Regions from separate parts of the Streptomyces sp. NPDC025638 genome, predicted to be linked through region 4. Evidence: riboswitches for the same ligand, from Rfam matches in the RefSeq annotation. Region 4 holds a riboswitch; each other region holds the start of a gene.
The links. A riboswitch is a leader RNA that binds a small molecule or an ion and turns the genes downstream of it on or off. The one in region 4 is predicted to bind cyclic di-AMP.
Positions count from the first base shown of each region.

Region 1: linked by a shared signal. The riboswitch ahead of ACZ4EG_RS29170 (C40 family peptidase) and the one ahead of ACZ4EG_RS04725 (M23 family metallopeptidase) in region 4 are both predicted to bind cyclic di-AMP.
Region 2: linked by a shared signal. The riboswitch ahead of ACZ4EG_RS36415 (transglycosylase SLT domain-containing protein) and the one ahead of ACZ4EG_RS04725 (M23 family metallopeptidase) in region 4 are both predicted to bind cyclic di-AMP.
Region 3: linked by a shared signal. The riboswitch ahead of ACZ4EG_RS30565 (transglycosylase family protein) and the one ahead of ACZ4EG_RS04725 (M23 family metallopeptidase) in region 4 are both predicted to bind cyclic di-AMP.

Region 1 is NZ_JBVHLX010000012.1:160,281-167,941, reverse strand. Features, by position in the region: gene ACZ4EG_RS29185 (C40 family peptidase) at 1-367, opposite strand, end outside; gene ACZ4EG_RS29180 (hypothetical protein) at 727-1,080, shown strand; gene ACZ4EG_RS29175 (tellurite resistance/C4-dicarboxylate transporter family protein) at 1,087-2,055, opposite strand; gene ACZ4EG_RS29170 (C40 family peptidase) at 2,248-3,459, opposite strand; cyclic di-AMP (ydaO/yuaA leader) riboswitch at 3,468-3,639, opposite strand; gene pcrA (DNA helicase PcrA) at 3,902-6,409, shown strand; gene ACZ4EG_RS29160 (M23 family metallopeptidase) at 6,482-7,661, opposite strand, start outside.
Region 2 is NZ_JBVHLX010000017.1:175,196-182,856, reverse strand. Features, by position in the region: gene ACZ4EG_RS36430 (CHRD domain-containing protein) at 1-844, opposite strand, end outside; gene ACZ4EG_RS36425 (polyprenyl synthetase family protein) at 969-1,979, opposite strand; partial or broken gene ACZ4EG_RS36420 (hypothetical protein) at 2,240-2,842, shown strand; cyclic di-AMP (ydaO/yuaA leader) riboswitch at 3,401-3,584, shown strand; gene ACZ4EG_RS36415 (transglycosylase SLT domain-containing protein) at 3,588-4,073, shown strand; gene ACZ4EG_RS36410 (HAD family hydrolase) at 4,121-4,927, opposite strand; gene ACZ4EG_RS36405 (hypothetical protein) at 5,093-5,710, shown strand; gene ACZ4EG_RS36400 (FAD-dependent oxidoreductase) at 5,765-6,967, opposite strand; gene ACZ4EG_RS36395 (carboxylate--amine ligase) at 7,036-7,661, opposite strand, start outside.
Region 3 is NZ_JBVHLX010000013.1:89,827-97,487, reverse strand. Features, by position in the region: gene ACZ4EG_RS30585 (SurA N-terminal domain-containing protein) at 1-470, shown strand, start outside; gene ACZ4EG_RS30580 (nucleoside triphosphate pyrophosphohydrolase) at 755-1,795, shown strand; gene ACZ4EG_RS30575 (cytochrome P450 family protein) at 1,943-3,223, shown strand; gene ACZ4EG_RS30570 (transglycosylase family protein) at 3,405-4,379, shown strand; cyclic di-AMP (ydaO/yuaA leader) riboswitch at 4,563-4,731, shown strand; gene ACZ4EG_RS30565 (transglycosylase family protein) at 4,736-5,398, shown strand; gene eno (phosphopyruvate hydratase) at 5,678-6,985, shown strand; gene ACZ4EG_RS30555 (FtsB family cell division protein) at 7,084-7,560, shown strand; gene ACZ4EG_RS30550 (DUF501 domain-containing protein) at 7,629-7,661, shown strand, end outside.
Region 4 is NZ_JBVHLX010000002.1:121,173-128,833, forward strand. Features, by position in the region: gene ACZ4EG_RS04710 (DNA gyrase/topoisomerase IV subunit A) at 1-519, opposite strand, end outside; gene ACZ4EG_RS04715 (M16 family metallopeptidase) at 861-2,276, shown strand; gene ACZ4EG_RS04720 (M16 family metallopeptidase) at 2,273-3,661, shown strand; cyclic di-AMP (ydaO/yuaA leader) riboswitch at 3,864-4,027, shown strand; gene ACZ4EG_RS04725 (M23 family metallopeptidase) at 4,040-4,795, shown strand; gene ACZ4EG_RS04730 (GntR family transcriptional regulator) at 4,984-5,679, shown strand; gene ACZ4EG_RS04735 (HPr family phosphocarrier protein) at 5,826-6,107, opposite strand; gene ACZ4EG_RS04740 (bifunctional acetate--CoA ligase family protein/GNAT family N-acetyltransferase) at 6,286-7,661, shown strand, end outside.

The DNA.
Region 1 (7,661 bases), on a different contig from region 4:
GCATCAGCTGCACCGTGGGATCGAGCCCACCGCTGCGGTACTGCGCGGCCGCGACGGAACCCAGCGCGTCCCTCGCCGAGTTGAGCTTCTGCTCCTTGCGGGCCGCCTCGTCCCGCAGCGACTTCAGCCGCTGCTCCGCCGAATCCGCCTTCTCCTTCGCGCCGTTGTACTTCTCGGTGGCGACCTCCGCCTCCTGGTACAGCTTGTCGACCCTCGCCTTGACCTGGGCCGGTGTCAGCTGCGGCTCGGCGTGCCCGATCCCCTCGAAGCCCGTTGCCGTGGCCGCGCCCGCCAGGGCGATGGTCACGGCCGTGCGGGCGGTGTTGCCGCCCAGCGAGCGCTGTTGGGGCCTTCGGTGCACTGCCACCTGGACCGTCACGTCCTCTCGTACGACCTGGCCGGCTACGTGTCCGGCGGAGGCCCGCACAGGGGGAGCGGGCCGCCGCCGGACCTTTCTCGGCGGAGGTGGCCGGCTGCCGCCCCTGGCCCGGGCGGCGGTGGGGAGCCGGTCACCTGGTGGAGGACGCTAAACCTGACGGTGTCGGCTCGGTAACGTCATGTATGGAAGTGCCCGCATCGGACTTGACGGTGACCTTATGTGACCGTGATCGGGGTCCGGAGCCGCCGTCTTCACACAGCGCGATGACCGAAGCGGCGGTTCCGCGGTGCACGGGAGCGGTGGGGTGCTATGGGGCGCACATATGCGGGGGATTAGGCTCCCGCCTCATGGACGTACTCATCCATCTCTTCGTCGGCCTGCACATCATCGGCATCGCCGCGCTCCTCGGCGGCTTCCTCACCCAGATGAAGGCGATGGGCCGGGGCACCGCCCGCTTCGTCCCCGCGATGCTGCACGGCGCGCTGACCATGCTGGTCACCGGTGTGATCCTGGTCGGCCTCAACCAGGCCGACGGCCACCACATCAACGCCGTCAAGATCGGCGTGAAGCTGGCCCTGCTGATCGTGATCCTCGGGCTCGTCTATGTGAAGCGGGACGAGGAGACGGTGGACAAGCGCCTGTTCGGGCTGGTGGGCCTGCTGACCACGGCGAACATCTTCATCGCCGTGCTGTGGACGTGACCGGGCTCAGCGCACGGCCCTGAGCCCCGCGCGGGCCGACCGGACCGCACCGGCGGCGACCGCGAGCCAGACGGCCACGGAGATCCACACCAGCACCTGTCCGGGCCGTTCCAGCCACGTGATGCCGAGGGCGGCCGCGACGGAGAGTGTCGCCGTCGCCGTCATCCCCATCGGGAACACCGTCGACCAGCGGCGTACGTCGAAGCGCGGCCGAGGGCGCACCACCTCGGCGGTCAGGAGCACGACGTAACAGCTCAGATCGAGGACGAGCAGCGCGAGGGCCGTGTCGCGCAGGACGCCGAGGTTGTCGTGGTCCCACAGGTACAGCCGCGCGCTGTCGGCGGAGATCAGCTTCGCGGCGGCCAGCGCCGAGATCGCGAGCGCGCCGCCCGCGATCCACTGGTCCCCTGGCCCCTCGATCACCTGCCGCACGTCGAACCGGGCCAGGGCGAACCCGTAGAGCACGAGGCCCAGCCAGAACAGCATGAGCGCCGCGTGGGCGAGCCATGCCGTCGCCTCGGCCGCGGCGAGCGTGGCGGCGAGCACGGCGAGCCCCTGCGTGGCCACGCAGCACAGGAACACCGTGCCTGGCATGCGCCGGTGCCAGTGCCGTACGACGAGGAGGATCAGCACCGGCCAGAGCGCCGCGCACAGCGCGAGCAGCACCTCGGCCAGGCCGTGGCGGCCCAGTGCGGAGAAACGGGTGCCCAGCACGGCGGTCGCGGCGACGGCGCTGAGCGCGCCCGGCGTCCGCGCCTCGGCCACCCAGCGTCTGCGCTGCCACAGCAGCCCCACGGTGAAGTCCACGGCCGAGGCCAGCCAGGCGACCGAGGCCATCGCGAGGGCGATCAGGGACAGTGCCTCGTACCCCGCCAGCTGCAGCCCGACCGACACGATGCCGGTCGCCATCACGGCGGCCCCGGCCGCCGGCGGGTGCCGCTTCCACCAGGCGCGAAGGGGTGAGGAGGCGGGCATGGGCCCGATGCTAGGGAGCAGTGCGCGCCTTGCGAGCGGGGCACGCGCGCGCGTGCGGGGAAAAACGCGCGGGTGCGGGACAGGGGCGCGTGCGCCTGCGGTTCACGACGGCCGCGGCGCTCGCATCACCACCGCTGCGGCGCTCGCATCACCACGGCTGCGGCGCTCGCGTCCCTGCCCCACGGAGGTCTCTCACGCCGGCCGCACCACGCTGTGGATGATCGACGCGCCGCCGTAGTAGATCGACTCCTCGCGGACGTAGGCGCCGGGCTTCGGGGCGTGGATCATCATGCCGTTGCCGATGTAGATGCCGACGTGGCTGATGTCGTCGTAGAAGAAGATCAGGTCGCCGGGCTCGGCATTGGTGAGCGAGACCGTGGTGCCCGCGTTGACCTGGTCGTAGGTGGTGCGCGGAAGGCTGACGCCCGCGGCCAGCCAGGCGGCCGAGGTGAGGCCGGAGCAGTCGTAGGAGTCGGGGCCGGTGGCGCCCCAGACGTACGGCTTGCCGATCTGGGCGCGGGCGAAGGCGATCGCCTTCTCCGCCTTGGTGGCGTACGTGGAGTCCGAGGACGAGCCGGTCGAGCCCGTCGAACCGGTCGACCCCGTCGAGGTGGACGAGTCCGAGGAGCCCGAGGAGCCCGAAGAACTGGACGAGCTCGAGGAGCTCGCGGCGGCGGCCTTCTTCGCCGCCTCCGCGGCCGCCTGCTTCTTGGCGAGCTCCGCGGCCTGGCGCGCGGCCTCCTCCTGCTTCTGCTTCTCGATCGCGGCGAGCCGGGCCTTCTCCTGCGCCGTCAGCTTGGACAGCAGCTCGCGCGCCGAGGAGAGCTTCTTCTGGACGGTGGCCTTGGCCGTCTTCAGCTCGTTCTGCGACTCGGTCAGCGTCTGGAGGCTCTTGGCGGCTTCCTGTCGCTTCTTCATGGTCGCCGACTGCTGTGTGATGTAGTCGTCGACCGCGCCCTTCTGCCGCGAGGTCATCCGGCCCATCAGCTGGGTCTGGTCGAAGTAGTCCTGCGGGGAGTTCGAGAGCAGGAAGGTGGCGGTGTCGGGCGCGGCGGCCCCGGTGCGGTACTGGGCGGCGGCGAACGTACCCAGTTCCTCACGCGCCTTGTTGAGCTTGTCCGTGCGCCGCGCCACGTCGTCCAGCAGGGTGTCGACGTTCTTGCGCTGCTGGCCGGACTTCTCCTTGGCCGCGTTGTACTTCTCGGTCGCCGACTCCGCCTGGCGGTAGAGGTCGTCGACCTTCTTCTCGACTTCCTCGATGCTCGGCTTGCCGTCGGCGGAGGGGGTGGCGTTGGCGGTCTGGGAGAGCAGGGCCACGGAGGTGAGCGCGGCGGTGGCGATGGCGGGGGTGCGTATGCCTGTTACCAGGGCACTCGCGGGGCGCGACTTGCGGTGCGACGCCAAGGGAGGCGACTCCTTCCATGTTCCGCCTACCGAGTTAGCTGTCGGGTTCGGGCGGGTGGTTCGGAAGGGTTGCCCTACGGCCTTTCTCCGGGTGGAGGTTGGGCCGATTCACCCCAAGGTCGGTTGGGTCCCCGGCTCCGGCTGCCGTGGCGGGCACACCGGACTCGGCGGAGGCCGCGCGGCCCGGCGACGTTCGCCGGTGGGGGTCGTACGGCCCGCCCGAGACGGTAGCCAACTGGTGTGGCCCGTGTGAAGGTTGATGGGCGATATGCCCGATACATTTTTGTGACCTGATGCAGAATTCCGCCCGTGTGACAGCATGCTTCCGGAGCGTGAGACAGTTGTCCGGCTCATGCATCGGGAAGATCCCCCGCGCGCGGGGCCGGTCCTGTTTCCGGGGCGGCGGTCGTTTGTCGGTGGGGCGCCCTAGACTCGGAGAGCGATGAGCAGCCTCTTTGACGACAGCTTCCTGGCGGACCTCCAGACCCCTCACGGGCGCGAGGAGGAGCCCCCGCCGCCACCCGAGGACGATCACGCTCCGGAGTCGGTTCCGGACGATCTGTTCGGCGGGAAGTTCGACGTGCCGCCGGACCGGGACGACTACTACCGCGACGGCGCCCCGCGCCCGGTGATCGACGCAGCGGCGCTACTGGAGGGGCTGAACGAGAACCAGCGCGCGGCCGTCGTACACGCCGGTTCCCCCCTGCTCATCGTGGCCGGCGCCGGCTCCGGCAAGACCCGTGTGCTCACGCACCGCATCGCCCACCTGCTGGCCGAGCGGAACGTGCACCCGGGGCAGATCCTCGCGATCACCTTCACCAACAAGGCCGCGGGCGAGATGAAGGAGCGCGTCGAGCACCTCGTCGGCCCGCGCGCGAACGCGATGTGGGTGATGACCTTCCACAGCGCGTGTGTGCGCATCCTGCGCCGCGAGAGCAAGAAGCTCGGCTTCACCTCGTCGTTCTCGATCTACGACGCCGCTGACAGCAAGCGCCTGATGGCCCTGGTCTGCCGCGACCTGGAGCTCGATCCCAAGCGTTTCCCGCCGAAGTCCTTCAGCGCCAAGATCTCGAACCTGAAGAACGAGCTGATCGACGAGGAGGACTTCGCCGCCCAAGCCACTGACGGCTTCGAGAAGACCCTCGCCCAGGCCTACGCCATGTACCAGTCGCGGCTGCGCGAGGCGAACGCCCTCGACTTCGACGACCTGATCATGACGACGGTCAACCTGCTGCGCGCCTTCCCGGACGTTGCCGAGCACTACCGCCGCCGCTTCCGCCACGTCCTCGTCGACGAGTACCAGGACACCAACCACGCCCAGTACGCCCTCGTGCGCGAGCTCGTCGGCACCGCCGGGCACCCGGTGGACGTACCGCCGAGCGAGTACGACCTCCAGCCCGCCGAGCTGTGCGTCGTGGGTGACGCCGACCAGTCCATCTACGCCTTCCGCGGCGCGACGATCCGCAACATCCTCCAGTTCGAGGAGGACTACCCGAACGCGACGACGATCCTCCTGGAGCAGAACTACCGCTCCACCCAGACGATCCTCTCCGCCGCCAACGCGGTCATCGAGCGCAACGAGTCCCGCCGTCCCAAGAACCTGTGGACCAATGCGGGCGCGGGCGCGCGGATCACCGGCTATGTCGCCGACACCGAGCACGACGAGGCGCAGTTCGTCGCCGACGAGATAGACCGTCTCACGGACGCGGGCGAGGCGAAGGCGGGCGACGTCGCCGTCTTCTACCGCACCAACGCCCAGTCCCGTGTCTTCGAAGAGGTCTTCATCCGCGTCGGCCTGCCCTACAAGGTCGTCGGCGGCGTCCGCTTCTACGAGCGCAAGGAGGTCAGGGACGTCCTGGCCTACCTGCGTGTCCTGGCCAACCCGGAGGACTCCGTGCCGCTGCGCCGGATCCTCAACGTCCCCAAGCGCGGTATCGGCGAGCGTGCCGAGGCGATGATCGACGCCCTCGCCCAGCGCGAGAAGATCAGCTTCCCGCAGGCGCTGCGCCGGGTCGACGAGGCGTACGGCATGGCGGCGCGCTCGACGAACGCCGTCAAGCGGTTCAACGTGCTGATGGAGGACCTCCGTACGATCGTCGAGTCCGGCGCGGGACCGGCCACGGTCCTTGAGGCGATCCTCGAACGCACCGGCTATCTCGCCGAGTTGCAGGCCTCCACCGACCCGCAGGACGAAACCCGCATCGAGAACCTTCAGGAACTCGCCGCCGTGGCCCTGGAGTTCGAGCAGGAGCGCGAGGAGGGCGCAGCGACATCAGGGGCTGCCGCCCCGGGAGGCACGCTGGCCGACTTCCTGGAGCAGGTCGCCCTGGTCGCCGACTCGGACCAGATCCCCGACGAGGACGAGGAGGGCTCGGGCGTCATCACCCTGATGACCCTGCACACCGCCAAGGGCCTGGAGTTCCCGGTCGTCTTCCTCACCGGCATGGAGGACGGCGTCTTCCCGCACATGCGGGCCCTCGGCCAGAACAAGGAGCTGGAGGAGGAGCGGCGCCTGGCGTACGTCGGCATCACCCGCGCGCGGGAGCGGCTGTATCTCACGCGGTCGTCGCTGCGCAGCGCCTGGGGACAGCCGTCGTACAACCCGCCCTCCCGCTTCCTGGAGGAGATCCCGCCCGCCCATGTGCAGTGGAAGCGGACGGGAGCGGCGGCGCCGGTCTCCTCCGGACCGGCTTCCGGTGTGGCGGCCTCGCTGTCCTCGTCCCGCTCCCGCTCGTCGGCGTCGGGCGCGTCCGGGTTCGCCACGAAGCGGGTCTCGTCGAAGCCGGTGGTGTCCCTGGCCGTCGGGGACCGGGTCACCCACGACCAGTTCGGCCTTGGCACGGTCCTCGCGGTGACGGGCGAGGGGGACAACGCCCAAGCGACGATCGACTTCGGTGACGCGAAGCCGAAGCGGCTGGTACTGCGGTACGCGCCGGTGGAGAAGCTGTAGGCGCTCGCGACGAGCCCCCGCCGATCGGAAGGGCCGGCGGGGGCTGGGTCACTCGTGGAGAAGGCGGGGGACCTACGTCGGGTCCAGGCCATGGCTGCGAAGCCACGGCAGCGGGTCTATGGCCGAACCGCCCGCCGGCCGGACCTCGAAGTGCAGATGCGGGCCGGTCGAGTTGCCGGAGTTGCCCGAGTATGCGATCGGCTGCCCGGCCTTGACGCTCGTACCGGAGGCGACCCGGTAGCTGGAGAGGTGGCAGTACCAGGTCTCCGTGCCGTCCTTGGCCGTCACGATCATCATGTTGCCGTAGGCGCTGTTCCACTGGGTGCGGGCCGTGCCGTCGGTCGCGGCCATCACCGTCGTGCCGTACGAGACGGGGAAGTCGATGCCCGTGTGCACGGACATCCAGTTCACGCCCGCCTGGCCGAAGTAGGCGCTGAGCCCTTTCTGCATGACCGGAAGCGCGTACTTCGGGCGCAGCCGCTCCTTGCGGGCCGCCTCGGCCGCCGCCTTCTTCTGCTGGGCCACCTGCTGTGCCTTGAGGTCGATGCGCTCCTGGGTGCGGCTCGCCCGGTCGGCGAAGTCGTCGGCGCCGGCGGAGAGGCTCTCCAGTTGGGTGTCCAGCTGGTTGTTGGCGGCGGACGGTTTCACCGACTTCGTCTCCGCTGCGGAAGCGCTGGTGTCCTTGCCGCCGCCGATCAGGTTCAGATTGCCCACGGAGGCGGCGGCGATCCCGGCCACCCCCATCACACAGGCCGAAGGCACAGCCACGGTCAGCAGCGCGGAGCGCTTGGGCGTACGACGGCGGGAACGCGCACCGCCGCGTGACCCCGCACGGGTGGACGGGAGCGGGGTGAACTCTTCCTGATCGTCCAGCAGTGGCGTTACTGCGGGCAATTCGCCCGTGGCCGTCGACTCGTCCTCGTCCGGGACGGCCCCCTCGAAGGCGTCGTCCTCGTAATCCGCGTAGTCCTCGTAATTCTCGTAACCGAGTTCCTCGTGGGCGGGATTCTCGTACGAGACCTGGTCGAAGGTGGTGGTCGCCTGCTGGTCGAAGGGTTCGGCCTGCCGCTCGGGCTCGGTGGCTGTGACGCCGCCGTCGGAGTTCCACTGCGTGGCGTCGTACGTACCGGTCTCGTAGGCCTGCGTGCCCCATTCCCACTGCTGGGTCGGGGTGGCGCCGGTGTGCTGCTCGGGCTGGAGCCAGGCGTTCGCGTCCCACTGGCCGCTGATGTCGTTCCCCGTGGCCTGGTGG
Region 2 (7,661 bases), on a different contig from region 4:
TCTCACCGGTGCCGACGAGCAGTCCGTGGTGCTTGCCGGACCTGGTGGCCTTGAGGTCCAGCTCGGGGATGTTGCCGTCGCCGTTGGGCGTCTTGGCGATCAGGGCGCCCGTGACGGCGCTCCCGTCCGGCGCGGTCCACTGCGGTGTGCCGGAGTTGGGCTTCACGAAGGAGTGCCGGATGTGGCCGCCGAGCCGGGCACTGACGTCACGCTGCCCGAAGGCGTATCCGCCGCCCTCGGCCGCCTTGCACTCGTAGATCTGCTTCCCCTTGACGACGGAGGCCTGGAAGCTGCCGAGAACGTGCCGGAAGTCGGTGGTGGTGGTGACCTTGTGGAGCTGTCCGCGGACGGCTCCGCCCGGGAACTCGGCGGTGTGGAGATTGGCGTAGAAGGAACCGGGGTCCTCGGTGAGCTGCTTGAGCAGGGCGGGGTCGTTCACCTTGACGGTGCCGGTGAGGCTGTGCCGCCCCTGGGGAGCCTTGCCGAGCAGCTTCCCGAAGTCGATCCTGACGCCGCCGTTGGTGCCCTTGGCGCCCTGGTGGATGTGGAGATCGGTGGGCCTGCCGGTGCCGCGCCAGGCCACGGCGACGGACACCTTGTCCCCCTTGACCTCGATGAACTCCAGCGCCGCGCCGTCCTTGTCCCCCACGGCGGGGCCGCCCTCGACCGGCACCTCGTTGGCGCCCCGGAGGCTTGCGGCGAGGATGGTCGTTCCCTTGCCGGTGTGGCTCTCGGTGGCGGCGGCCGGGATCGCCGCGGCGGCGACACCGGCGGACGCGGCGATCGCGACGGCGGTGGCGACGAGGCCCTTGCGGCGCGCGAAGAACGTTCCGTTCATACCCATGATTCGGTTTTCTCCCCGTATGCGGCTGACGCCCCCTGCGTCAGCTTCTGGGCATGGGTACGGAAGGGATCTTAGATTGGACTCAGTCCATAAATGCGACGTGCGTCACACCGCTCGGCGGGAACTACCCGGCCCGGTGCACCACCGCGTCGCACAGTTCGAGCAGGGCGGCCTTGGCGTCGCACTCCGGCAGCGGGGCCAGCGCCGCCCGCGCGTCCTCCGCGTAGCGCACGGTGTCGCGCCGGGCCTGCTCCAGCGCCGGATGGTCACGGAGGGCGGCCAGCGCCTCGGCGTGGCGCGCGTCGTCGGTCAGGTCGGAGTCGAGGAGCTCGCACAGCGCGATGTCCTCGGCCAGCCCCAGCCGCTGCGCCCGCTCACGCAGCCGCAGCACCGGAAGGGTCGGGATGCCCTCACGCAGATCGGTGCCCGGCGTCTTGCCGGACTCGTGCGAGTCGGACGCGATGTCGAGCACGTCGTCCGCCAGCTGGAAGGCGACACCGAGCCGCTCGCCGTACTGGGTGAGCACGTCGACGACCGTCTCGTCGGCCCCCGACATCATCGCCCCGAACCGGCAGGACACCGCCACCAGCGAGCCCGTCTTGCCGCCCAGCACGTCCAGGTAGTGCTCGACCGGGTCCCGGCCGTCCGAGGGCCCCGCGGTCTCCAGGATCTGCCCGGTGACCAGCCGCTCGAACGCGAGGGCCTGGACCCGCACCGCCTCGGGACCGAGGTCGGCGAGGATCTGCGAGGCACGGGCGAACAGGAAGTCACCCGTGAGGACGGCGACCGAGTTGCCCCAGCGGGTGTTCGCGCTCTCGACACCGCGGCGCACCGCGGCCTCGTCCATCACGTCGTCGTGGTACAGCGTCGCGAGGTGCGTCAGCTCGACGACGACGGCCGAGGGCACGACACCCGGCGCGTACGGGTCGCCGAACTGGGCCGCGAGCATCACGAGCAGCGGCCGGAACCGCTTCCCGCCCGCCCTCACCAGGTGCTGGGCGGCCTCCGTGATGAACGGGACCTCACTCTTGGTGGCTTCGAGCAAGCCTTCCTCGACAGCCGCCAATCCGGCCTGGACATCGGCTTCCAGAGCCTGGTCCCGCACGCTCAGCCCGAACGGCCCGACGACGGTCACGTGGGGTCTCCTGTCTGCTGGTGTCTGCTGGCGATTACACGGTTTGTCGATAGGTCGCTGCCATCACTCAAGTCAGCGTATCCGGTCAGGTTTCGATCACCGATAGCGCCCACCGTTACAGCCCAGGCGGTATCGGATCACGACCGGTATGTTTTTAATCAGTTGATAAGGATTGATTTTTATCTACTCATCATGATGTGACACTGTTTGTCCCTATATACCCGCATGTACCCGGTCCGCCGGCACCACGGGTACCACCCATGAACATCCGTACGTCCTCCCCCTACGAGACCACGCACGACGACATCCGCATCCCCCAGCCCGACGGGACACGGCTGCACGCGCGCGTATGGCGGCCCCTGACGGACGAACCCTGACAAGCGGGCCACGGCCACGCCTCCGTCCGGGTCGACGCCCGCGGGCGCGGGAACAGCAGGGGCCGGCCGGCGGACGGGTGTACGGGGCCGGAGGCGGCCGGCACGACCCGTACCACGACACGGTCCTCCGTCCGGTCGAACACCCCCGCGCGACCGCGGCCGGCCGCCCGGCCCGGCAATCGGCTTCCTCCAGGAGACCCTGCGCCGGTGGGACCACTGACCCAGGGACGGCACCCCGCCCGACGGCGCCTCCGCCCCGGCGGACCCCCTGGGCCGGCCGCTCCTGCGCGCGTACGTCCTCGACTCCCGTCCCCCGGCCACGGCCTACGACACCCCCCGGCCCGCCGAGTCGGCGAGCCGCACTGACCCTCACCCCACGTGACGGGCGTCACACACCGGCTCCAGGGCGCTCCCGTTGTCGTGCGGTCCCCGATGCACACCGGCGTCGACGACGGCCGCCTCGTCCCGATCGGGAACGACGCCGACCTGCCGCCCGGCCGGCGGGAGGAGGACGCCCGTTCGGCCCGCTTCGAGTTCGCGGTGCCGGAGGAGACCTGGATGCCGGGGCGGCCCGGGGTGCGCTCAATCCCGTCCGCGCGCCACGGAGGACACGCCTTTCGAGCTGAGCGGCATCGGCCATGCGTTCCCGCCCGGCGCGGGCATCACCTGTGACACGGAACACTTCCCGGTCTTCGACGAAGCCATCTGCACGGGGGGGCGGCGAGGTGGTCTTCGACCGGACGTGGGAGAAGCGCGTCCCGCGGACCCCCGCGAACCCCCTGTGACCTGCATGTCTGATTTGCCTTGAATGTTATTCCGTGAGTTGGGTCACGCCACCTCATGTCGCGCCACATCCACCCAAACACCCGTTTGCCCTTTTCCCGTCGGCCAGTTGAGGCTGTGCAACCGCAAAGGATCAAGTACCCCATACGCCTCAACCCAAGGTCAATTGGTGCGTTCTGTGAATCAGGTACTTGTTCCCGACATGTGCTCTCGCATAGCTTCCGGCCAGTCAGGCGGACGCCGAATCCTGCCGCCGCCGGACGTAACCCATCGACGAACTCATTCGCGTAGGCAGGAGCGGGGGACCCAGGTAGGCCGCCGGACCGGACGACACATGTCGCACGGAACGGCTCGGGGTGAAGTCGCGCAGCCTCAGGGCGGCACGGCCGGGCACCTCCCCGTCCGAACCCGACAGCTCACCTCGCAGGCGACGGAGAGGAAATCCCCCATGGCCGCTGCCGCTCAGCCCCGCCGCACCACCCGCCTCGTCCGCAAGCTCGCCGTCGCCGGCACCGGCGCCGCGGTGCTCGCTCTCCCGCTCATCGGCGCGACCACGGCCTCGGCCGCCCCCGCCACCACGCCCGCCGCGGCCGACACGACCCTGGCCGGCTACCCGAACAACCTCGACGGCTGGATCCGCGAGTCCCTCGCCATCATGAAGGAAAGGCACATTCCGGGCACGTACAACGGCATCTACCGCAACATCATGCGTGAGTCGTCGGGCAACCCGCGGGCCATCAACCTGTGGGACTCCAACGCGGCCAAGGGCATCCCGTCCAAGGGCCTGCTCCAGGTCATCGACCCGACGTTCAACGCGTACCACGTGGTCGGAACGTCGTTCGACATCTACGACCCGGTCGCGAACATCACCGCCGCCTGCAACTACGCGGCCGCGCGGTACGGCTCGATGGACAACGTCTTCGGCGCGTACTGACGGACGCTACGGGGCGCGTGCTGACGGATCTCCCCGCAACGGGAGAGCTAGGCAAAGAGTCTTTCGAGGACGACGGCGATGCCGTCGTCCTCGTTCGACAAGGTGATCTCGTCGGCCACCGCCTTGAGTTCGGGGTGGGCGTTGGCCATCGCCACACCGCGGGCGGCCCAGTCGAACATCGGGATGTCGTTGGGCATGTCCCCGAAGGCGATGGCATGCCGGGCACTCACCCCCAGGTGTTCGGCGGCCAGCGCCAGACCGGTCGCCTTCGTGATACCGCACGGCTGGAGCTCGACGGTCCCCGGCCCGGACATGGTGACCGTCGCCAGCGAACCCACGACGTCACGGGCAGTCGCCGCCAACTCGTCGTCGGACAGGGCGTGATGGCGCAGCAGGACCTTGCTGATGGGTTCGCACCACAGATCGTCGCGCCGCGGGACCCGTACGGCGGGCAGGGTCGGGTGCGGCATCAGATACCCCGGCTCGATGAGCGTGAGCCCGTCCACCCCGTCCTGGTCGACGGCCGCGTACACCTGACCCACCTCGGCCTCGATCTTGCCGAGAGCGGTCTCGGCCAACTCCCGGTCCAGGGTGACCGACCACAGCAGTCGGTCCGCGCCGGCCTCGTACAACTGCGCGCCCTGTCCGCACACCGCGAGCCCCCTGCTGCCGAGTTCATCGAGCAGCGGCCGCACTCTCGGCGCCGGGCGCCCCGTCACCACGAGATGCTGCGCACCGGCCTCCACCGTCCGCGCGAGGGCCGCGCGGGAGCGGTCGGAGAGGGTGTCGTCGCCGCGGAGCAGCGTTCCGTCCAGGTCGGTGGCGACGAGTGAATACGCGGGGGGAGCGGCCATGATCAGAGAATACGGACAACATGCCGCTGCGGCTCACCCCCGTCCCAGCCGTTGTTCTCAACCCCACGGGGTCCGGGCGGAGATGCTGCCACCGCCCGTCGTCAGTGGTGCGCGTTAGGTTGCTGTCACTGCGCCGAGGGAGCTGAGGAAACGGGGGCGGATGTGGTGACGGACCAGCGGGACGTTTTCCGGAGGTATCTGCGCAAGGCGGCGCCCGCCGTTCTCGCGCGCTTCCCCGAGGAGTTGAGGCCCGAGATCTACGCCCTCTCCTTCCGCATCTGGCGCATCGACTACGACGAGCGCCACCCCTATGTGGCCATCGGCTACAACACCGAGACCCAGTACGAGCTGGAGAAGCACCACGGGGACCCCGGCGAGGCCCGCTGGCACTACGCCTGCTGGCTCCTGGACGGCTTCGAGATGCTCGGCAACGTCCCCGAGGACCCGGCCGGCGCACCGCTCTACGTCGAGGAGGTCAAGGAACTCGGCCTCTGGTTCGACGAAGACCGGGACGACGACGAGGGAGACCGGGACGACGACGAGGCGGGCGAGATCGAGGCCAAGCGCGATCTGCTCGGCCTGCATTTCGCCGACGCCTGTATCGATCTCGCCCGCCATCTGCACGAAAGCGGGGAGATCGAGCGGCTCTTCGGCCGTCGGCTGCCCGTCGTCGTCTTCGACATGGACTGCCCCGAGTGGGAGATCGAGGCCACCGAGGCGGCCAACCCCCCGGAGCTGATCGAGGAGTTCCTGGCGTGGCAGCGGGCGGCCGAGGAGGGGTAGCCGCCCGCCCTGCCGTCAACTCCTGCCGTCAACTCCTGCTCTCGGCCCCCGCGTTCAGCCGTGCGCCGCCGCCAGGTGCTTGGCCAGCCGCGGGGAGGCGAACTCGGTGCCGCAGACGAAGCGCATCACCGGGCCGTAGGACCCGGCGGCCGGGAGGCCGGTGAAGTAGAGGCCGGGGACCGAGGAGACAAAGCCGGCGCCGAGCTTCGGGGTGCCGCGGCTGACCGCGAGCCGGGTGCGCAGCTCATGGCCGAGGAAGTCCATGGCCGCGATGTTCACGCGGTAGCCGGTGGCCGCGACGACATGGTCGGCGCTGAGCCCGCGGGTGGCGCCGGCGAGGGTGCGGACCGTGAGGAGCGGGCTGCCGTCGGAGACGTCCGCGCCGACCAGCCGCTCGACCTCCTGGACCTGCACCTTGCCCTCGAAGCGGTCGCGCAGCCACCACGCGCCGAGCGGGCCGAGGACCCGGCGGACCAGATAGTGGCGGGCCTGGGCCGGGAGGTAGCGGTAGGGGTGGGGGTAGTAGCTGAGGGCCCACAGGGACCAGGCCCGGCCGAAGGGGGACTCCGGGCGCAGCTTCGGCTGCTTCCAGGGCGGGGCGCCGAAGGCCACCTTGCCGTGGCCGCGCGCGACCACGCGCACCTGTGCGCCCGCCTCCGCCGCCAGGGCGGCCGTCTCCAGCGCGGACTGGCCGGCGCCTATGACGATCAGCTCCTTGCCCTTGAAGGTGCTCAGGTCGTGGTGCTGTGAGCTGTGGGACACCGGGCCCGTGGGGGTGGGTCCGTCCGCCGCCGCCTTCGCCAGCTCCGCCGGGAGGTGGGCCAGGCCGGACAGCCCGGTCGCGACCACGACCGCGCGGGCCGTGAACAACTCCCCCGAGTCCAGCTTGAGTTCGAAGCCACCGCCCGTACGGCGGTCCACGGAGACCACCCGCACCCGCTCCAGTTCGGGCAGGAGGTTCCGCTGGAACCACTCGCCGTAGGAGATGAAGGTCTCGACCGGGATGAGGTCCTCGTCGGTCACCAGCCGGCGGATGCCCGCCGCGTCGCAGTAGTCGGCGAGGGTGTGGCCCCGCTGCGGGCAGTCGATGCTGGAGGCCGCCGGGGTCGACTTGAGGATCATTCCGGCGGGCATGTGGTCGCGCCAGCTCACCATGGGATCGCCGAAGACGCGCACGGGGATGCCGCGCGCCCGCAGATGGGCGGCGGTGGACAGGCCGAATGGTCCGGCACCGAGGACTGCTACCGGTTGAATCACGAAGTCCCTCCCCAGGACGTCATTTCGTCACTTCGTGGTCCGGTACGGACGGTCGGGACGTGGAACGTCTAGCTGCCCGAACCGGTCGTACTGCCACGGCGGTTGGTGCGCCACAGCTGGTACAGATGCTTCGCGCCCGGTCGCACGAAGCGCGCGAGCATCGTGAAGAAGGGCAGCGGATCGTCACCCGCGAGCCAGGCCAGCTCCGTCCCGCTCGCCCGCGCCGGTGCGTGCGGCGTCGTATAGCCGCTGCGGCGGTAGGCGAGGAGGGCGGGGAGGTCGATGTTCTCCACGATGTACCGGTGGCCGGCGCGCTGTTCCCCCTCCGGAACGGTGCGCCCGGTCAGATTCAGATGCATGGCGCGTACGACGTCCACCCCCGATTCGTTCTCGAAGAGGCGGAACTGGGCGCCCATGCGCGGGTTGAAGTCGAGGAGTTTGTACTGTCCGTCGCGGCGGTCGAAGCGCAGGTCGAGGTCGATGATGCCGCTGAAGCCAATCTGCTTGATGAAACGTGCGGCGAGGTCCGCGAGTTCCGGGTTGTCGACGACATAGGCGTTCGCCGTCATGCCCGCGTGCGGCGGCCATGAGCGGACCTTGACGCCGGTGAACATGGCGAGCGGGGCCGAGTCGGTGTCGAAGCAGGCGTGCACGATCCAGTCCTCGGCCTCCTCCCTCGGCAGGTATTCCTGGA
Region 3 (7,661 bases), on a different contig from region 4:
CGGTGCCGGACGAGGCGCAGTACCAGCAGGTCCTCGCCTCCACCAGCAGCCTCACCCGCGACACCCTGCACAACATGGTCCTCGACCGGGTGCTGCACCGCGCCGCGCAGGACCAGGGCATCACGGTCACCCGCAAGGAGATCCAGCGGCTGCGCACCGGCCTGGAGCAGCAGTTCGGCGGCGCCGCGGCGCTGGAGACGGACTGGCTGCAGAAGTACGGCGTCGCACCCAAGCGGCTCGACGACAACCTGCGCCTCCAGGTCGAGGCCCAGAAGCTCGCCCAGAAGCTCGGCACCAGCACCTCCGAGCCCGCGTTCTGGAAGGCGCTGTCCACCGCGTCCGGCGAACTGAACATCGACCTCAACCCGCGCTACGGCTCCTGGGACGTGCAGAACAGCAGCCGCGTCGACGCGAAGACACCGTGGGTGCGAGAGGTCACGAAGACCGGGACGCAGCAGCAGTCGGCGTAGGCGCCGGGGCGCCGGGGCTCTGGGGCCTCGGGTTTCCGGGTCTTCGGGCTTCTGGACCTCCAGGCCCCGGGCTTCCGGGCCCCCGGGCTTCCGGGCTTCCGGGCCCCCAGGCCTTCCGGGCCCCCAGGCCTTCGGGCTCCCGGGTCCCGGGTTCTCAGTTCCCTGGGTCCCCCAGGCCTCAGGCCCGGCCCCGACCACCGCGTCGCGGTCTTACGATCGCATCGCCCGCCCAAGCCTGTGGACAACTCGCGAGGCCGTCGACGGACGTGCGTTACGTTCGATGCGTGAACACCACCAGCCTCGAAGCCGCTCAGGAACCGGGCCCGGCCGCGGCCCCCGGCCGTGTCGTCCTGCTCACCACCAGTCACCGCGTCGCCCCGGGGCTGCTGTCCTGGCCCGCCTGGCAGGCGCTGCGCTCCGCCGACCGTGTGCTGTGCGCGGACGGGGCCCACCCACAGCTGCCCTATCTGCGCGAGGCCGGGATAGGGGTGGAGGAGACGTCGCCCACCGCCCAGGAACTGGTCGACGCCTGCGTCGGCGGACACACGGTGGTGGTCGTGGCGACCGGTGAGGGCGAACCGGCGCTCACCGACGGCCTGGCCCGCCTCGCCGGCTCCGGCCGCGTGCGGATGCCCGAGCTGGAGCTGCTCCCCGCCTCCTACGACCTGCCGGGCGCCCGTCTCCTCGACCTCGTCCAGGTCATGGACCGCATCCGCGTCGAGTGCCCCTGGTCGTCCCGGCAGACCCACAAGGGCCTGGCGAAGTACGGCATCGAGGAGGCCTACGAACTCGTCGAGGCGATCGAGGCCGGCGACCGCGAGGAGCTCAGGGAGGAACTGGGCGACGTGCTGCTCCAGGTCGTCTTCCACTCCCGCATCGCCGAGGAGGACCCCGAGGCGCCGTTCTCCGTCGACGACGTGGCCGGCGGCATAGTCGCCAAGCTGATCCACCGCCACCCGCATGTCTTCGGCGACGAGACGGCCCAGACCCCCGAGGAGGTCAAGGAGCACTGGCTGCGCACCAAGGCCGAGGAGAAGCGGCGCACCTCCGTGACCGAGGGCGTCCCGCTCGGCCAGCCCGGCCTCGCCCTCGCGGCGAAGCTCGCCTCCCGCGCGCGCACGGCGGGACTGGAGGTGCCGCTGCCGCACGGCGAGGGCATCGGGTACGAGCTGCTCGCGCTCGCGATACGGGCCGAGGCGGACGGGGTGGACCCGGAGGCGGCACTGCGGGCGGCGGCAAGGGCGTACCGGGACGCGGTGCGGGCCGCCGAGGGAGTGGAAGGCATGGAGGGCATAGAAGGCATGGAGGGCTCGACGTCGGCCTGAGGGATGGCCCGAGGGAGGGGCACGGGGGCTTGCCCATGGGCGCGAGGGCGTGCGGGGAAAAGGAGTTGGAGGAGTCACCACTTCGGTGGCCGGTGCCCGCACCGCCCTCCGCGCGGCATCCGCCGGAAAGCCGGATACCGTCGAGGAGTGACCAACCAGCCCCACCCCCCGAACCCCACCCCCGCCGCCCCCGACCTGTTCAGCTGGGAGTTCGCCAGTAACCCCTACCCGGCCTACGCCTGGCTCCGCGAGCACGCCCCCGTGCACCGGACGAAACTCCCGAGCGGTGTCGAGGCCTGGCTGGTCACCCGGTACGCCGATGCCAAGCAGGCGCTGGCCGACCAGCGGCTGTCGAAGAACCCCGCGCATCACGACGAGCCCGCGCACGCCAAGGGCAAGACCGGTATCCCCGGTGAGCGCAAGGCGGAGCTGATGACGCATCTGCTCAACATCGACCCGCCGGACCACACCCGGCTGCGCCGGCTGGTCAGCAAGGCGTTCACACCCCGCCGGGTCGCCGAATTCGGCTCGCGCGTACAGGAACTGACAGACCGGCTCATCGACGGGTTCGCGGCCGAGGGGTCCGCCGACCTCATCCACGAGTTCGCCTTTCCGCTCCCCATCTACGCCATCTGCGACCTGCTCGGCGTTCCGCGCGAGGACCAGGACGACTTTCGGGACTGGGCGGGGATGATGATTCGGCACGGGGGAGGGCCGCGGGGCGGGGTCGCGCGGTCGGTCAAGAAGATGCGGGGCTATCTCGCCGAGCTCATCCACAGGAAGCGCGAGGCCCTGCCCGACAGCCCCGCTCCCGGCGAGGACCTCATCTCCGGGCTCATCCGCGCCTCGGACCACGGCGAGCACCTCACCGAGAACGAGGCCGCCGCGATGGCCTTCATCCTGCTGTTCGCCGGGTTCGAGACGACCGTCAACCTCATCGGCAACGGCACCTACGCCCTGCTCACCCATCCCGAGCAACGGCACCGTCTGCAGGCGTCCCTCGCCCGCCGGGAACGGGACCTCCTGGAGACCGGTGTCGAGGAACTCCTGCGCTACGACGGCCCGGTCGAACTGGCCACCTGGCGGTTCGCCACCGAGCCGCTCACCATCGGCGGGCAGGACATCGCACCCGGCGACCCCGTCCTGGTGGTGCTCGCCGCCGCCGACCGGGACCCGGAGCGGTTCGCCGACCCGGACGTCCTCGATCTCGGCCGACGTGACAACCAACACCTTGGATACGGCCACGGCATCCACTACTGCCTGGGTGCCCCGCTCGCCCGGCTGGAGGGCCAGACCGCGCTCGCCACCCTTCTCACCCGCCTCCCGGACCTCCGACTCGCGGTGGATCCGGCCGATTTGCGGTGGCGTGGCGGGCTCATCATGCGTGGACTGCGCACTTTGCCCGTGGAGTTCACGCCCGTCCGGTAAGTGAGGGAAGCGCGGCCTGTCGCGCCCCAAACCTGATGAATGCTCAACTCTGTGATCTTCACGTGATCTACGCGGCATTAACTTGTGACAAGTGATCGTCAGTGGATACGTTTACCGGGCAGCGCGGTACGTCGGCTTTCTGTGCCGCGCCGGTTATCGCTGTCGCACGAAAGGCTTCCGCATGCTCTCCGGGAACGGTCGTCACCGTCGCCCCCGTCAGGCTCCGGCCCTCCTCGTCGCGGCCGGAGTGACCGGCTCCGCCATCGCCATCCCGCTCCTGGGGGCCGCGAGCGCCAACGCGGCCGACGGCACCACATGGGACAAGGTGGCCGAGTGCGAGAGCGGCGGCTCCTGGAGCGCCGACTCCGGCAACGGCTACTACGGCGGTCTGCAGATGTCGCAGGACGACTGGGACAAGTACGGCGGCCTCGCGTACGCCTCCAGCCCGGACGAGGCCAGCCGTTCGCAGCAGATAGCCGTCGCGGAGAAGGTTCTCGCCGACCAGGGCACCAAGCCCTGGGCCACCTGTGCCCTGCTCTCCGGGCTCACCGCGAGCTCCGGGTCGGTCGATGTCGACACCGGCGTCTCGGCATCCGATTCGCCCGGCTCATCCGATTATTCGGACTCCTCTGATTCATCCGACTCATCCGATTCACGCTCGAAGTCGGACTCCTCGGGGAAGGCTTCCCCCTCGGCGAACGCCGACGAGGGGAACGGGGCGAAGGGCAAGAGCGAGGGCAAGGGCGAAGATTCCGCCAAGTCGGACAAGTCGGAATCCGAAGGCTCGGGTAACTCGCAGGGGAGTGGTGGCGCGCCCACGGAAGTCCCTAAAACGGACGATTCCGACAACTCGTGGCAAAGCGGGGGGTCTTGGAGTCTGGTCGACACCGGCGCGATCGGGGGCGGCCGTCACCGCGGGGGTAATGCGGACGAAAACGCAGCAAACGGGCAGGGCTCGGCCTCGGTGGGTCGTCACGCCTCGCGCACCTACACGGTTCGCGACGGCGACACTCTCGCATCCATCGCCGACTCCCTTGACGTCGACGGCGGATGGCGTGCGCTCTATGCCGCAAACAAGGCCGCCATCGGCACCGACCCGAACGACATCACCCCCGGTCAGACCCTGGACGTCGCTACCGAAATCGGCGAAAAGTAGCGGGAGTTGACGTCCCACTTTCACGCCCAATGTCCGGTTTGGTGAAAGTGTGGGATGAGTCTCAGAAGCCCTGATCGTCTTTGGAATTCCCCGGATCGCGTGTCTACGGTCGAGTCCGCTCGTCACCACGAGCCCCGGCTGTCGCAACGCCGAGTCCTGCCAGCGGCCGCACGGGAACAGTCGTCGCGTCACGCGCCGTAGGCAGGAGCGGGGGACCCAAGGTAAGTGCCGCGCCGGACAGTTGAGCCGGAGCGGCTAGGGGTGGAGCCACGCCTCCCAGCGGAGGTGTGGCCGGGCAACTCAACCGGCCCGAACCCGACAGCTCACCTCGCAGGCGTCGGTGAGGGGATCCATCCATGCTGTTTTCCGCCCAGGGCAAGCACCGTCGTCCCTCGAAGGCCAGGGCCACCCGTGCCATCGCGCTCGCCGGTGTCGCCTGCGCCGCCGTCGTCGCCCCGCTGATGGCCTCCGGCGCCGCCTCGGCCGCCACCGCCTCCGAGTGGGACGCCGTAGCCAAGTGCGAGTCCGGCGGCAACTGGTCCATCAACACCGGCAACGGCTACTACGGCGGTCTGCAGTTCTCCGCCTCGACGTGGTCCGCGTACGGCGGCGCGAAGTACGCCGGCACCGCCGACAAGGCCACCAAGGCGCAGCAGATAGAGATCGCCGAGAAGGTCCTCGCCGCCCAGGGCGAGGGCGCCTGGCCGGTCTGCGGCACGGGCCTGTCCAGCACCCCCTACGGCGGCGCCGCGGCGAGCACCGCCCCCCGGGCGACCGAGAAGCCGGCCGCCTCCCGCTCCGCCGAGCGCCCGGCCGCGGCCAAGACCGTCACCACCCCGACCGGCAAGAAGGTCAAGAAGGGCGACGGCGAGTACAAGGTCGTCAAGGGCGACACCCTCGGCTCGATCGCCCAGAAGCACAAGGTCAAGGGCGGCTGGCAGAAGCTGTTCAAGCTGAACAAGAACATCGTCCAGGACGCGGACCTCATCTACCCGGGCCAGCAGCTCCACCTGAAGTGATGCGCGGCCGGTAGCCCGGCTGCAAGAACCGCAGCCGCCCCCGTCCCCACGGTCTCCCCGCCCCGGTGCGTATTCCCCCGTACGCGCCGGGGCGGGGCTTGTTCATGGGGCGCTGTGTTCGAGCCGTTCTCCACCCCGCCTTTGTTTCGAGCCGGAACAATGGGTACGGTCGGACCCTGTCCACGGGACGGTCGGTCGGTGGCCGATGCCCCCGGGACGGTTAGGCTCTAGTCGCAAGGCACCCAGCCCCGCACTTCCAGCGTCACATCCATGAAGGAGATGCTCGTGCCGTCCATCGACGTCGTCGTAGCCCGGGAAATCCTGGACTCCCGAGGCAACCCCACGGTCGAGGTCGAGGTCGGCCTCGACGACGGCAGCACGGGTCGTGCCGCCGTTCCGTCCGGCGCCTCCACCGGCGCCTTCGAGGCCATCGAGCTCCGCGACGGCGACCCGAACCGCTACCTGGGCAAGGGCGTCGAGAAGGCCGTTCTCGCCGTGATCGAGCAGATCGGCCCGGAGCTGGTCGGCTACGACGCCACCGAGCAGCGCCTGATCGACCAGGCGATGTTCGACCTGGACGCCACCGACAACAAGGGCTCGCTCGGCGCCAACGCCATCCTCGGCGTCTCCCTCGCCGTCGCCCACGCCGCCTCCGAGGCCAGCGACCTCCCCCTCTTCCGCTACCTGGGCGGCCCGAACGCGCACCTGCTGCCGGTGCCGATGATGAACATCCTGAACGGCGGCTCGCACGCCGACTCCAACGTGGACATCCAGGAGTTCATGATCGCCCCGATCGGCGCGGAGTCCTTCTCCGAGGCGCTGCGCTGGGGCGCCGAGGTCTACCACACCCTGAAGAAGGTCCTGAAGAGCAAGGGCCTGGCCACCGGCCTGGGCGACGAGGGCGGCTTCGCCCCGAACCTCGGCTCCAACCGTGAGGCCCTCGACCTCATCCTGGAGGCCATCAAGCAGGCCGGGTACGTCCCCGGTGAGCAGATCGCGCTCGCGCTCGACGTCGCCGCGTCCGAGTTCTACAAGGACGGCAAGTACGAGTTCGAGGGCAAGTCCCGCTCGGCCGCCGAGATGACGGAGTACTACGAGGAGCTCGTGGCGGCCTACCCGCTCGTCTCCATCGAGGACCCGCTGTTCGAGGACGACTGGGCCGGCTGGAAGGTCCTGACCGACAAGCTCGGCGACAAGGTCCAGATCGTCGGCGACGACCTGTTCGTCACCAACCCGGAGCGCCTGGCCCGCGGCATCGAGGAGGGCACCGCCAACGCCCTGCTCGTGAAGGTGAACCAGATCGGTTCGCTGACCGAGACCCTGGACGCCGTCGAGATGGCCCAGCGCAACGGCTTCAAGTGCATGATGTCCCACCGCTCCGGCGAGACCGAGGACGTCACCATCGCCGACCTGGCCGTCGCCACCAACTGCGGCCAGATCAAGACCGGCGCCCCGGCCCGCTCCGAGCGCGTCGCCAAGTACAACCAGCTGCTGCGCATCGAGGAGATCCTCGACGACGCGGCGGTGTACGCCGGCCGCAGCGCCTTCCCGCGCTTCCGGGGCGGCGTGGAGATCTCCAAGGGCTGAGCCCGGTAAGGGCAAGGCTTAGCCAGTCGTACGTACGTCCCCGTACCCGGTCCCGTACCGTGTCCGGGGACGTACGCACGTATGAGGGAGGCGGGGACATGGCCGCGAAGGACCGGGACCGGTTCTCCACCGCGACCAGACTGCGACTGCTCGGCGAGCAGACGGCGGCCCGGGTCTACCGCTCCCAGACCAAGCGGCAGGCCCGCCGGTCCCGGCTCACCGGCCGGGCCGCGTTGCTCGCCCTGGTGCTGTGCACGATGGTGGTGGCCCTGGCCTATCCGATGCGGCAGTACGTCTCCCAGCGCGCCGAGATCGCCAATCTGGAGCGGCAGCGGCAGCGGGCCCAGGAACGGGTCGAGCAACTGCGCGACCTCAAGGCGCGCTGGCAGGACGACTCCTTCGCCGAGCAGCAGATCCGCCGGCGGCTGCACTACGTGATGCCGGGGGAGACCGGTTACGTCGTGATCGACCCCGGTGCGGCCAAGCAGGCGCACGCTTATCTGGGGGCGGCCGACCGCCCCTGGTACGCCAACGTCTGGGACGGGGTCGACAAGTCCGACGCCTTCGACCAGTGAAGCCGGCGGCGCCCGGACGACGCCGGCCAGTGAACCGACAGCCAGAGAAAGACAGCCTGAAGACAGTCATGGAAACGCCCCCGCCGCCCACTCCGCGCACC
Region 4 (7,661 bases):
GGCGGGCAGGGCGACCGGTTCCTGCTCCTGGCCGTCGTAGTTGGGGGCGAAGTCGACCGTGTCCTCGTCGATCGACTCGGTCATCAGGCTCGTGGCCTCGGCCATCCGGCACTCGGTGTACCGCATGGCGGCCGGCGGGTCGTCGTTGCCCAGCGAGCCGAAGTTGCCGTGCCCGTCGACCAGCGGGACGCGCATGGAGAACGGCTGGGCCATGCGCACCAGGGCGTCGTAGATCGACGCGTCGCCGTGCGGGTGGAGCTTGCCCATCACGTCGCCGACGACACGCGCGCACTTCACATAGCCGCGGTCGGGGCGCAGGCCCATCTCGTTCATCTGGTAGACGATCCGGCGGTGCACCGGCTTGAGGCCGTCACGGGCGTCCGGCAGGGCACGCGAGTAGATGACCGAATACGCGTATTCGAGGTAGGAGCCCTGCATCTCGTCCACGACGTCGATGTCGAGGATCTTCTCCTCGTACGAGTCGTCGGGCGGCGGGGTCTTCGTGCTGCGGCGGGCCATCGCTGCCGGCTCCTCTTTTCTGGTCGCTCGCCTACGGGTCGCTCACGTCGGTGTCGACGCACCCCTTCGGCTCACTCTTTCTGAAGCGTGAACGGGTCTGATCGGACCATTGTGGACCGCGGTACTGACAAGCCGGGCCAGGACCCGGTGCAGGCGGCCCTTCCCGGTGGCGCGCGGCGCCGGAGGAGCCGCCCCGCGGCACGACTCCCGCAGGCTACGCGATCCGCTGTGGGCGTACGTCCGGCGGGAACTTCACCGAGGCTGCGGCCGCTTGCATACAGTGGCAGGACCGGCAGGAACACAGCGGTTGCACAACCGCTTCCGCGATCGAAGGGACGTACATGCCCATGGGTCACACGACCAAGGCCGAGGCAGGCTCCGGGGGCCTGGCAGCGACCGAGCACCGCCTGGCCAACGGTCTGCGCGTGGTGCTCTCCGAGGACCACCTGACCCCGGTCGCGGCGGTGTGCCTCTGGTACGACGTCGGCTCCCGCCACGAAGTCAAGGGCCGTACCGGCCTGGCTCACCTTTTCGAGCATCTGATGTTCCAGGGCTCCGCGCAGGTGAAGGGCAACGGTCACTTCGAGCTGGTGCAGGGCGCCGGCGGCTCGCTCAACGGCACCACCAGCTTCGAGCGCACCAACTACTTCGAGACCATGCCCGCCCACCAGCTGGAGCTCGCCCTCTGGCTGGAGGCCGACCGCATGGGCTCGCTGCTGGCCGCCCTCGACGACGAGTCCATGGAGAACCAGCGGGACGTCGTCAAGAACGAGCGCCGGCAGCGCTACGACAACGTTCCGTACGGCACCGCCTTCGAGAAGCTCACCGCCCTCGCCTACCCGGAGGGCCACCCGTACCACCACACGCCGATCGGCTCGATGGCCGACCTGGACGCGGCCACGCTGGAGGACGCGCGCCGGTTCTTCCGGACGTACTACGCGCCCAACAACGCCGTGCTCTCCGTGGTCGGCGACATCGACCCGCAGCAGACCCTGGCCTGGATCGAGAAGTACTTCGGCTCGATCCCCTCCCACGACGGCAAGCCCGAGCCCCGCGACGGCTCGCTGCCGGAGGTCATCGGCGAGCAGCTGCGCGAGGTCGTCGTGGAGGAGGTCCCGGCACGCGCCCTGATGGCCGCCTACCGGCTCCCGCAGGACGGCACGCGCGCGTCCGACGCCGCCGACCTGGCGCTCACCGTCCTGGGCGGCGGCGAGTCGTCCCGCCTGTACAACCGGCTCGTGCGCCGCGACCGTACGGCCGTCGCGGCCGGGTTCGGCCTGCTGCGGCTGGCCGGGGCGCCCTCCCTGGGCTGGCTGGACGTGAAGACCTCCGGCGACGTCGAGGTGCCGGTCATCGAGACCGCCATCGACGAGGAACTCGCCCGCTTCGCGGAGGAGGGCCCCACGCCCGAGGAAATGGAGCGTGCCCAGGCCCAGTTGGAGCGCGAGTGGCTGGACCGGCTCGGCACGGTCGCCGGCCGCGCCGACGAACTGTGCCGGTTCGCGGTCCTGTTCGGTGACCCGCAGCTCGCCCTGACCGCCGTCCAGCGCGTCCTGGAGGTGACGCCGGAGGAGGTCCAGGAGGTGGCCAAGGCCCGCCTGCGCCCGGACAACCGCGCGGTGCTCGTCTACGAGCCGCTCTCCGCCGAGTCCGCGGAGCACACCCAGGACGAGGACTTCCCCGAGGACCCGGAGTCGGAAGCCACCGTGGAAGCGCCCACCGCCGACCACAACGAGGACGAGGAGGCGGCCAAGTGACCGAGCTCGCCGCGATGGAGTTCCACCCCCAGCCCCGTGCGGGCGAGGCGAAGCCGTGGGCCTTCCCGGCCCCCGAGCGCGGCACGCTGGAGAACGGCCTGACCGTTCTGCGCTGCCACCGCCCCGGCCAGCAGGTCGTCGCCGTCGAGGTGCTCCTGGACGCGCCGCTGGACGCCGAGCCGGCCGGTTTCGACGGTGTCGCCACGATCATGGCGCGGGCCTTCTCCGAAGGCACCGACAAGCACTCCGCCGAGGAGTTCGCCGCCGAGCTGGAGCGCTGCGGCGCGACCCTGGACGCGCACGCCGACCACCCGGGCGTCCGGCTGAGCCTGGAGGTCCCCGCCTCCCGCCTCGGCAAGGCGCTCGGCCTGCTCGCCGACGCCCTCAGGGCACCCGCGTTCGACGAGAGCGAGGTGGACCGGCTGGTGCGCAACCGCCTCGACGAGATCCCGCACGAGCTGGCGAACCCCTCCCGCCGTGCCGCCAAGGAGCTCTCGAAGGAGCTGTTCCCGGCGACCGCGCGCATGTCGCGCCCGCGCCAGGGCACCGAGGAGACCGTCGAGAAGATCGACGCGGCGGCCGTCCGCGGCTTCTACGACCGGCACGTGCGGCCCGCCACGGCCACCGCCGTGGTCGTCGGCGACCTCACCGGCATCGACCTGGACGCGCTGCTCGGCGAGACCCTGGGCGACTGGAACGGCTCCTCGGCGCAGCCGCGGCCCGTGCCGCCGGTGACCGCCGACGACACCGGCCGGGTCGTCATCGTGGACCGCCCCGGAGCCGTCCAGACGCAGCTGCTCATCGGGCGGGTCGGCGCGGACCGGCACGACCGCGTGTGGGCCGCCCAGGTGCTCGGCACGTACTGCCTCGGCGGCACCCTCACCTCCCGCCTGGACCGCGTCCTGCGCGAGGAGAAGGGCTACACCTACGGTGTGCGCTCGTTCGGGCAGGTCCTCAGGTCCGCCCCGGACGGCGCGGGTGCCTCGATGCTCGCCATCAGCGGCTCCGTGGACACCCCGAACACCGGTCCCGCGCTGCAGGACCTGTGGGCGGTGCTGCGCAAGCTCGCCGGCGAGGGCCTCACCGACGCCGAGCGCGACGTCGCCGTGCAGAACCTCGTGGGGGTCGCGCCGCTGAAGTACGAGACCGCGGCGGCCGTGGCGAGCACGCTGGCCGACCAGGTCGAGCAGTATCTGCCGGACGACTACCAGGCGACGCTGTACCGGCAGCTCGCCGCCACCGGCACCGTGGAGGCCACCGCCGCGGTGGTCAACGCCTTCCCGGTGGACCGTCTGGTGACGGTCCTGGTGGGCGACGCCGCCCAGATCAAGGAGCCGGTCGAGGCTCTCGGCATCGGCGAAGTCACCGTCGTCTCGGCCGAGTAGAGGCACGCGCGCGTGGGTCCTGTCGGCCGACGGGTCGTCAGGACCCACGAACGTTTCTCCAAGATGTCCGAATTGGGGCGGAGGTTGCCTGTCTGCCCTGTGGGATGCGCTACAAAATCCGGCTTCGGTTTGGGGATCCAAAGACCGCCCGCATAGCGTCGTCCAGGCTGTTCGTCGGGCAGTGCGCCGCACCCGCGGCACCGGACAGTCATCGCCGAGTCCCCGTACGGCGCGAGCCAGGGGAGCCGGGGACCCACGCAGTCCCTGGGGTGAATCGGACACCCGCGCGTGCCGCGAGGGGGTCCGTAGGAGACCTTCCTGCTCCGAACCCGTCAGCTAACCCGGTAGGCGAGAGGGAAGGAAAGGACCAGCCACTACATGGCGTTCACCCGCGCCACCGGGAAGCACCGCCGTCCCGGCCGGATGCACCGCACCACCGCCCGCGCGGCGGGCGTCGCGGCCCTCGCCACCACCGGTGCCGTCGGCACCCTCGCGGCCTCTCCGGCCCTCGCCGCCGAGCCCGCCCCCGCGGACACCGGTCTCACGCCGGTCATCACCATGGGCGACTCGGTCGCCGAGCAGATCGATGCCCAGGCCGCGGCCCAGGAGCAGGCCGCCGAGCAGAAGGCGGCCGAGGAGGCCGCGCGCAAGAAGGCCGTCGCCCTGGCGGAGAAGGAGCGCGAGGCCAAGGCGCGCGCCGCCCGCGAGGCCGAGCGCAAGCGGCTCAACGCGTTCGTGGCGCCGATCGCGAACTCGTATGTCTCCACCGGCTACAAGACCGGCGGATCCCTGTGGTCCTCCGGCTCCCACACCGGCATCGACTTCCACGCCTCCAGCGGAACCACCGTGCACGCGGTGGGCTCCGGCACGGTCGTGTCGACCGGCTGGGGCGGGTCGTACGGCAACCAGATCGTGATCCGGATGGCGGACGGCATGTACACCCAGTACGGCCATCTGTCGTCCATCGGCGTCTCCGTGGGCCAGAAGGTCCTTCCCGGCCAGCAGATAGGCCTCTCCGGCGCGACCGGCAACGTCACCGGGCCGCACCTCCACTTCGAGGCCCGGACGACCCCGGAGTACGGCTCGGACGTCGACCCCGTCGCCTACCTCCGCAAGCACGGCGTGAACGTCTGACGGCAGGGCGCACCGCTTCCCGAAGCCCCGGCTCCCCGAGCCGGGGCTTTCGCCGTTTCGGCCGCCCCGCTGTCCAAAAAATATCCATGGATTCCGGCACGCCATCGGAAATTCCCGTTGATTGCAATAGAGTCACGGAACACACGTCAATCGGCGACGTTTCACGGGGATTAAAGCGGAGGTCGGTCATGCGTATTCCGGCGAGCTCGGTATGCACGGCGATCAGGGACGACATCGTCGCCGGTGTCTACGAGCGCGGCGGCCGGCTCACCGAGGAACTCCTCGCGCGCCGCTACGGCGTCTCGCGCGTCCCCGTCCGCGAGGCACTGCGCACCCTGGAGGCCGAGGGCTTCGTGGTGACGCGGCGGCACGCGGGCGCGTGCGTCGCCGAACCGACCGAGCAGGAGGCCGCCGACCTGCTGGAGATGCGCATGCTGCTGGAGCCGCTCGGCGCCTCCCGGGCCGCGCAGCGGCGCACCGAGGCCCATCTCAAGGTGCTGCGCGGCCTGGTGAGGCTGGGCCAGGAGCGGGCCAGGCGGGGCAGCCACGAGGATCTGCGCTCCCTGGGCGGCTGGTTCCACGAGACGCTCGCGCAGGCCTCCGGCAGTCACGCCCTGACCTCGATGCTGACCCAGCTGCGGCACAAGATCGCCTGGATGTACACGGTGGAGGCGCCCGCCAACCCGGTGGAGTCCTGGACGGAGCACGGCGCCATCGTGGACGCGGTGGCGCGCGGCGACGGCGAGCGCGCGCGGGCGATCACGGCGCTGCACACCGAGCGCGCGACATCCGCGCACCGATTGCGCTTTCCCGGCGGCGGGGACCGTTCGGACCGTGTGAGGACTTCGCAACATGCCGTAAACATGTCGGGCCTGCGGCATTAACACGGGCGCCGTATACAAAGAAGGGATATTCGGCGGAGGTGCATTTCCGCTGCCCTGATTTCCGTACGCCCGGAATTTCCATGAGAATACGGCGAAGCCGCGCCGCCCGAAAGGGCTGACGCGGCTCCGGCGTTCGGCGCGGTGGCTCAGACGGTCTCGGGCAGTTCCTCCAGGCCCTCGGCGACGAGCTTCGCGAGACGGTCGAGGGCGGCGTCCGCACCCTCGGCGTCGGAAGCGAGGACGATCTCCTCGCCGCCCTGGGCGCCCAGCCCGAGGACGGCCAGCATGGAGGCCGCGTTGACGGGGTTGCCGTCGGCCTTGGCGATCGTCACGGGGATGCCGGAGGCCGTGGCGGCCCGGACGAAGATGGAGGCGGGGCGGGCGTGGAGGCCCTCGGCCCAGCCGACGTTGACGCGGCGCTCAGCCATGTGATGCTGCCCTTCACTGTTCAGGGTTGTCTAGACCAGTTTCCCATATCGTGAAGCATGCCCGGAGCGGGCCTGTGTTCCGCTCCGGAGATGACGTCGGACCTCGGCCTCGATCCGACTTCCGTCCTCCACAGACTGCCTCGCGCCGTTGTCCGACGCGAGCCGTACTCTGGGGCCCATGCAGACCTCGGCGGGCCGGCAGGACCGGCACGAGTACCCCACTCACTGGGAGGCGGACGTAGTGCTGCGCGACGGGGGTACCGCGCGCATCAGGCCCATCACCGTTGATGACGCCGACCGCCTGGTCAGTTTCTACGAGCAGGTCTCGGACGAGTCGAAGTACTACCGCTTCTTCGCGCCGTACCCACGACTGTCCGCCAAGGACGTCCACCGCTTCACGCACCACGACTTTGTGGACAGGGTGGGACTCGCGGCCACCATCGGCGGCGAGTTCATCGCAACCGTACGCTATGACCGCATTGGCGTCGGCGGCATGCCCGCCTCCGCCCCCGCCGACGAGGCCGAGGTCGCCTTCCTCGTGCAGGACGCGCACCAGGGGCGCGGGGTCGCCTCCGCCCTCCTCGAACACATCGCGGCCGTCGCGCGCGAGCGCGGCATCCGCCGGTTCGCCGCCGAGGTGCTGCCCGCCAACACCAAGATGATCAAGGTGTTCACGGACGCCGGCTACACCCAGAAACGCAGCTTCGAGGACGGCGTCGTACGCCTGGAATTCGACCTCGAACCCACCGACCGCTCGCTCGCCGTGCAGCGCGCGCGGGAGCAGCGCGCGGAGGCGCGGTCCGTACGGCGGCTCCTCGCGCCCGGCTCCGTCGCGGTCGTCGGCGTCGGACGCACGCCCGGCGGGGTGGGCCGCGGTGTCCTCGGCAACATCCGGGACGCCGGGTTCACCGGCCGCCTGCACGCCGTGAACAAGGCCTTCCCGGACGAGTTGAAGGAGATCGACGGCGTGCCCGCCCACCGCTCGGTGCGGGACATCGACGGCCCCGTCGACCTCGCGGTCGTCGCCGTACCGGCCGAACGCGTGCCCGAGGTGGTCGCCGAGTGCGGGGAACACGGCGTGCAGGGGCTCGTCGTACTGTCCGCCGGATACGCGGAGAGCGGACCCGAGGGCCGCGAGCGGCAGCGTGAACTCGTCCGGCAGGCGCGCGCGTACGGCATGCGCATCATCGGGCCCAACGCCTTCGGGATCATCAACACCTCCGAGGAGGTGCGGCTCAACGCGTCCCTGGCGCCGGAGCTGCCCCGCCCCGGCCGGATCGGGCTCTTCGCCCAGTCCGGGGCGATCGGCATCGCGCTGCTGTCCCGGCTGCACCGGCGCGGCGGCGGAGTCACCGGGGTCACGGGCGTGTCCACCTTCGTCTCGTCCGGCAACCGCGCAGACGTCTCCGGCAACGACGTCATCCAGTACTGGTACGACGACCCCGACACCGACGTCGTCCTCATGTACCTGGAATCCATCGGCAACCCGCGCAAGTTCACCCGCCTCGCCCGGCGCACGGCCGTCGCCAAGCCGCTCGTCGTGGTGCAGGGGGC